2 linked regions of the Bacillus pumilus genome follow. The protein of the gene in region 1 interacts with the protein of each later gene in a pairwise test. Links are inferred from orthologs where the notes say so. Each region holds a gene or a part of one and is shown on either strand. Other genes may lie near its edges. The genes, in order: rplK and prmA.

Region 1 (3,185 bases):
GATATTTAAAGCCATTTGTAATTCCTCCATTTTAAGTTTTTTACGTCAAGTACGCATTAAGCGCCTTGTTCTTCTTTTTGATCTGCAACTGCTTTAGTAGCAAGAGCAAGGTTACGAACTGGAGCTTGAAGAACGCTAAGCAACATAGATAGTAAGCCTTCGCGAGACGGAAGTTCCGCAAGAGCCTTCACTTCTTCTACAGTCGCTACGTTTCCTTCGATGACACCAGCTTTGATTTCTAAAGCTTCGTGGCTTTTCGCAAATTCGTTGATGATTTTCGCAGGTGCGATAACATCTTCGTTACTGAATGCGATAGCGTTTGGACCTGTTAAGAAATCGTTTAAACCTGTTAGTTCAACTTGTTCAACTGCACGGCGAGTCAAAGTGTTTTTGTAAACTTTGAATTCTACGCCAGCGTCACGAAGTTGTTTACGAAGTTCAGTCACTTCAGAAACTGAAAGACCGCGGTAATCTACAATGACAGTAGACATGCTATCTTTGAATTTAGAAGTAATTTCATCAACGACAACTTTTTTTGTATCGATTGCATTGCTCATGGTTACACCTCCTGTACATTGTTTGTGTAACACTTATACCGATCAGGCCATCACGTTCCTAACGAACGGTTCTCCATATAAAAAGCCTCCAATAAGACATGGAGGCTGTATATACAAGCATACGTTAACGTAAGACTGTGACATATACACCTCGGCGGGTTAATTAAGCCATAAGGCCCCTGCTGTCTACGGTATAAATGGACATATTCTATTTTACAACATTTTGATATTATCAAAATGATTGTGATAAGTCAAGATTTATTTTGCAGAGAAAGAAGATGGATCCACTTTCACGCCAGGGCCCATAGTAGATGTAACAGAAACGTTTTTCACGTATACACCTTTAGCCGCTGCAGGTTTTGCTTTAAGGATTGTGTCATAGATTGTTGCAAAGTTCTCAACAAGCTTTTCGTCCTCGAAAGAAACCTTTCCGATTGGCGCGTGGATGTTACCAGCTTTATCAACGCGGTACTCTACTTTACCAGCTTTGATTTCATTGATTGCTTTTTCTACTTCGAATGTAACAGTTCCTGTTTTAGGGTTTGGCATAAGACCTTTTGGTCCAAGTACACGACCGATCTTACCAACTTCACCCATCATGTCAGGTGTTGCAACGATTACATCGAATTCGAACCAGCCTTGTTGGATTTTAGTGATGTAATCAGAATCTCCAACGTAGTCTGCTCCAGCAGCTTCTGCTTCTTTTGCTTTTTCGCCTTTAGCGAACACAAGAACGCGTTGAGTTTTACCAGTTCCGTTAGGAAGTACAACTGCACCGCGGATTTGTTGATCGTTTTTACGAGGGTCTACGCCCAAACGAAAAGCAACTTCTACAGTCGCATCAAATTTCGCTGTATTTGCTTTTTTTGTAAGAGAGACAGCTTCAGCTACATCATACGCTTTAGTACGTTCGATTAGCTTAGCAGCTTCTACATACTTTTTACCTTTTTTAGCCATTATAAAAATCCTCCTTATGTGGTTTTAGCGGAATAACCTCCCACGAATAAGGGTTGCGAACTTGTCAAAACCAAACTCGCAACCCAACAAGACAATAAATTAATCTTCGATGACAATACCCATACTGCGTGCAGTACCTTCAACCATGCGCATAGCTGATTCAACGCTAGCAGCGTTTAAGTCAGGCATTTTTGTTTCCGCGATTTCGCGTACTTTATCACGCTTAACAGTTGCCACTTTATTACGGTTAGGTTCACCAGAACCAGACTCAATACCAGCTGCTTTTTTAAGTAAAACTGCAGCAGGTGGAGTTTTAGTAATAAATGTAAATGAACGGTCTTCAAAAACCGAAATTTCAACAGGAATGATAAGACCAGCTTGGTCAGCTGTACGAGCATTAAACTCCTTACAGAATCCCATGATATTAACACCGGCTTGACCTAGTGCAGGTCCAACTGGTGGAGCTGGGTTAGCTTTTCCAGCAGGAATTTGCAATTTAACAACTTTAACTACTTTTTTAGCCACGAGACACACCTCCTTAAAGTCCGTGATGTGGTAATAGGGGAATCCCCCTCCCACTCAACAACTTCATTCTTTATATGAATGACGAAATAACTAGCTAGCGATCTTGAGCGAACTCAAGACGTACCTTTGCTATATTACCACTTCTATACACTCATTTCAAGCTCTTTTGAATTACAATTTATCGATCTGCGTGAACTCAAGTTCCACGGGTGTTTCTCTACCAAACATATTAACAAATACTTTGACTTTGCTTTTATCGTAATCAATCTCTTCGATAGAGCCTGTGAAGTTAGCAAATGGTCCGTCGATGACCTTGACTGTTTCTTTCAATTCAAAGTCGATTTCTGTTTTGCGTTCTTCAAGACCCATTCTCTTCAGAATGGTTTCAGCTTCGCCTGGTAGTAGGGCTGTCGGCTTTGAGCCTGATCCAGCTGATCCAACGAACCCTGTGACACCTGGTGTGTTACGAACTACATACCAAGAGTCGTCAGTCATCACGATTTCCACTAGGACATAGCCAGGGAATACTTTCTTTTTGACAACTTTTTTCTTACCATTTTTAATGTCTGTTTCTTCTTCTTCTGGTACGACAACGCGGAAGATCTTATCTTGCATGCCCATTGATTCAACACGCTTTTCCAAGTTCGCTTTTACTTTGTTTTCATAGCCAGAGTACGTATGCACAACATACCAATTCTTTTCCATTTCGTTCAGGACTATTCAGTCCTTCCCTCCCCACATTTCGTAATGTCTATTTGACGAATCTCGAGTACCGGTAAATATTTTCAAGCAATTGAAAAAACCCGTAAAACGGGTTTTTTGGCAAGTCATATTATGATCTATTATAGCACGTTCAGCAGACCATTATTCAAGTATTAATGAATTAATTCGATTAATTGTGAGATTCCTATATCAAGAAAAGAGAAAAAGATTGCAAAGAATACGACTGTTAAAATAACAGTGATTGTGTAACGAATCATTTCGTTTTTCTTTGGCCAGCTGACCTTCTTCATTTCTTTTCCGACACTTTTTAAGAAACTGATAATACGCATTGTAAAAGACCTCCACAGATTAAAGAACGCAAATCTTACTTCGTTTCTAAATGTGTTTTATGTGAATTACAAGTCTTGCAATATTTCTTAACTT
Region 2 (3,241 bases), 130 kb from region 1 along the record:
AACACACGTGCTTTCATGATATTGCCAACCCCATTAATCGGCTGTCTTTCTCTGCGAAATTCTTCAATGTAACCGAGTAATTTATGTCTGTCTTGTGTTCCCACGACAATATCAACACCAGGAATCGCCATGATTTCTGCTGGAGATGTTTGCGCATAACAGCCTGTTACACAAATGACACCATCCGGGTTATGACGAATGGCTCTTCTAATGACTTGGCGGCTTTTTTTATCGCCTGTATTCGTGACCGTACATGTGTTAATGACATATACGTCTGCTTTTGATTCGTACTCTTTTCTTTCATAGCCTGCTTCTTTAAACAGCTGCCAGATCGCTTCTGTTTCATAGTGATTGACCTTACAGCCAAGTGTATGGAACGCTACTGTTCCCATCATGATTCACCTCTTAATAACTCTGTTTGATAAGATATAGCAGAAAGCGCGTAAAGAGGAGCTGTTTCTGTTCTTAAAATGCGTGGTCCGAGCCCGCAAATGACTGCACCAAGCGTTTCAAGCGCTTCAATCTCCTTTTCTGCCAAACCGCCTTCAGGACCCAAAACAACTAGCAAGGTTTGTCCGCCTTTCATTTGTTGGAGCACAGTTTGAAAGCGGCTTTGCTCTCCTTCTTTCGATGATTCTTCGTATGCAACGACACATTTATCGAATTCACTAGCTAATTGAGTCAGCTCTTTAAACGTTGATACTGGATAAACATGAGGAATGATATTCCGGTAGGACTGCTCAGCTGCTTCTTTCGCAATTTTCTCCCAGCGATCTCGTTTTTTATGTGACTTCTTTTGGTCAAGCTTTGTAATAGAACGAGCCGCTTGAAAAGGGATAAATGCACTTGCGCCAAGCTCTGTGCCTTTTTGGATAATCAGCTCAAGTTTATCTCCTTTTGGGAGACCACTCGCAATTGTGACCCTTACAGGAAGTTCTCTGTCCTGATTTGTCCAGCCTTCAAGGTGACAAAGGACTTCTTCCTTTGTTATTGTATCAATTTTACTGAGCGCTTCAAAGCCGTCTGTCGTTAAACAAAGGATTTCCTGCCCTGCTTTCATGCGCATGACGTTGGAAAGGTGATGTACATCTTCACCTTTGATGACGATAGCTCCCTTTGCGATCACTTCTTCTTTCGTGAGGTCGATAAAATATCGTTGCATACGTGTCCTGACACCTACTCGCTTTATTTTTTCGCTATAATGCTGACCCAATCTTCCATTGATAGCACTTCAACAATGTCAAAACCTGCTTCTTCTAATGCTGTTTTGACTTGTAATTTCTTTTGTCCAATGATGCCTGAAGTAATGAAATAGCCATCTTTCTTCAATAAGTCATAGGCTTGATCTGTAAAGCGCAAAATCACTTCTGCGAGAATGTTGGCGACGATCACATCATGTTCACCTGAAATCCCATCAAGTAAGTTATTTTGCTTGACCGTTACTTGTTCACTTACACCATTTAGCTCGATGTTTTGCTTCGCACTTTCAACCGCAACGGTGTCGAGATCAAAGGCTTGAATGTCCTTTGCACCAACCATCGCTGCTGCCACACTTAAAATCCCAGAGCCTGTTCCAACATCAATTACCGTATCGTTTTCCTTCACATAGCGCTCAAGCGCCTGAATACAAAGAACCGTTGTTGGGTGTGTCCCTGTTCCAAATGCCATTCCTGGATCCATTTCAATAATCAGTTCATCAGAATGAACCGGCGTATATTCTTCCCACGTTGGAACGATGGTGAATTTTTCAGAGATTTTCACAGGATGATAGTATTTCTTCCATGCGGTGGCCCATTCTTCTTCATTTACTTCACAAATGGACAGCGTATTTCGCCCAAGATCAATATCGTATAGAAGAAGATTGTTGATGGCTTCTTTGATCTCATCTACCGTTTCCATTAAAAAGCTATTCATTGGAAGATAGGCTTTGACGATGACCCCTTCTTCAGGATAGTCATTCGGATCGAGCTGGTAGATCTCACCGTATACATTTTCACGTTCCTTGACTAAATCAAGCGGGTCCTCAATCACGACACCACTCGCACCTGCTTCATGCAAAATATTGGTGATTGGTTCCACCGCTTCATTTGTTGTATGGACGCTAATTTCTGACCACTTCAATACTACCAACTCCTTATCCGTCTTACTCGCCTTTAAATGCGCGTTTTACCTTATCGAAGAAGCTCATTTCTTGTTCGTCCGGTTTATTTCCGCTCACTTCAGCAAATTTTCTAATGATATCTTTTTGATTGTCCGTTAAATTTGTTGGTGTGACGACTCGTACAACGATATGCTGATCGCCTTGACCATAGCCGCGTACATTTTTCACACCTTTTCCTTTAAGTCTAAATTTCGTGCCAGTTTGTGTGCCAGCAGGGACTTTCAATTTTACTTTACCGTGTAATGTCGGCACTTCAATTTCGTCACCTAATGCAGCTTGTGCAAAGGTTAACGGCATTTCGCAGTAAATGTCATCTCCGTCACGCTCAAAGAATTCATGCGAGCGCACATGGAACACAACAAATAAATCGCCTGGAGGCCCTCCATTTACACCTGGCTCCCCTTGACCAGACACTCTGAGCTGCTGACCATCGTCAACACCAGCTGGGATCGTCACATTGATTTTCTTACGCTTACGCACCTTACCAGAGCCGCCACATGTAGAACATTTGTGATCGATTTGTTTTCCTGTTCCGCTACAGTAGTTACATACTCTGCGGTTGACCACTTTACCAAACGGAGTTGATTGCTCAACATTTAATTGACCGGAGCCGCCGCAATGTGAACATGTCTTCGCATCTGTCCCAGGCTTTGCCCCTGATCCATGGCATGTTTCACATGATTCCTCGCGAGGTATTTCAATCGTTGCTTCTTTCCCAAATGCTGCTTCTTCAAATGAAAGCGTCATTGTATATTGCAAGTCTGCTCCTTGACGTGGTGCATTTGGATCTCTTCTTCTGGCTCCACCGCCAAAAATACTAGAGAAGATGTCATCAAAGCCACCGAAGCCGCCAAAGTCTCCACCTCCGCCAAAACCGCCGCCACCAAAGCCTTGGTTTGGATCGGTATGACCGAACTGGTCATACTGCGAACGTTTTTGATCGTCAGAAAGGATTTCATATGCTTCTTTTACTTCTTTGAATTTCTCATCTGAGCCAGCTTCTTTATTAATATCAGGGTGATACTTTTTTGAAAGCTTGCGGTATGCCTTTTTGATCTCGTCTTTTGAGGCGCTCTTACT

The links.
Region 2: the proteins of rplK (region 1) and prmA interact in binary tests that used the Escherichia coli proteins (3 or more experiments, as listed by UniProt). The link is inferred for Bacillus pumilus from one-to-one orthologs.

The regions. Positions count from the first base shown.
Region 1 is NZ_CP047089.1:3,310,818-3,314,002, reverse strand. What follows is about bases 327-3,181. They hold rplK (50S ribosomal protein L11), read right to left. Parts: upstream 2,040-3,181; coding sequence 1,614-2,039; downstream 327-1,613. Other genes in these bases: rpmG (50S ribosomal protein L33), read right to left, coding at 3,127-3,181; secE (preprotein translocase subunit SecE), read right to left, coding at 2,915-3,091; nusG (transcription termination/antitermination protein NusG), read right to left, coding at 2,211-2,744; rplA (50S ribosomal protein L1), read right to left, coding at 816-1,514; rplJ (50S ribosomal protein L10), read right to left, coding at 327-557. Also shown: rplL (50S ribosomal protein L7/L12), read right to left, coding at 1-15; more of rplJ, read right to left, coding at 57-326; more of rpmG, read right to left, coding at 3,182-3,185. UniProt on the Escherichia coli protein: Forms part of the ribosomal stalk which helps the ribosome interact with GTP-bound translation factors.
Region 2 is NZ_CP047089.1:3,180,757-3,183,997, forward strand. What follows is about bases 154-3,064. They hold prmA (50S ribosomal protein L11 methyltransferase), read right to left. Parts: upstream 2,122-3,064; coding sequence 1,186-2,121; downstream 154-1,185. Other genes in these bases: mtaB (tRNA (N(6)-L-threonylcarbamoyladenosine(37)-C(2))-methylthiotransferase MtaB), read right to left, coding at 154-392; GPS65_RS15810 (16S rRNA (uracil(1498)-N(3))-methyltransferase), read right to left, coding at 392-1,162; dnaJ (molecular chaperone DnaJ), read right to left, coding at 2,144-3,064. In the rest of the region: more of mtaB, read right to left, coding at 1-153; more of dnaJ, read right to left, coding at 3,065-3,241. UniProt on the Escherichia coli protein: Methylates ribosomal protein L11.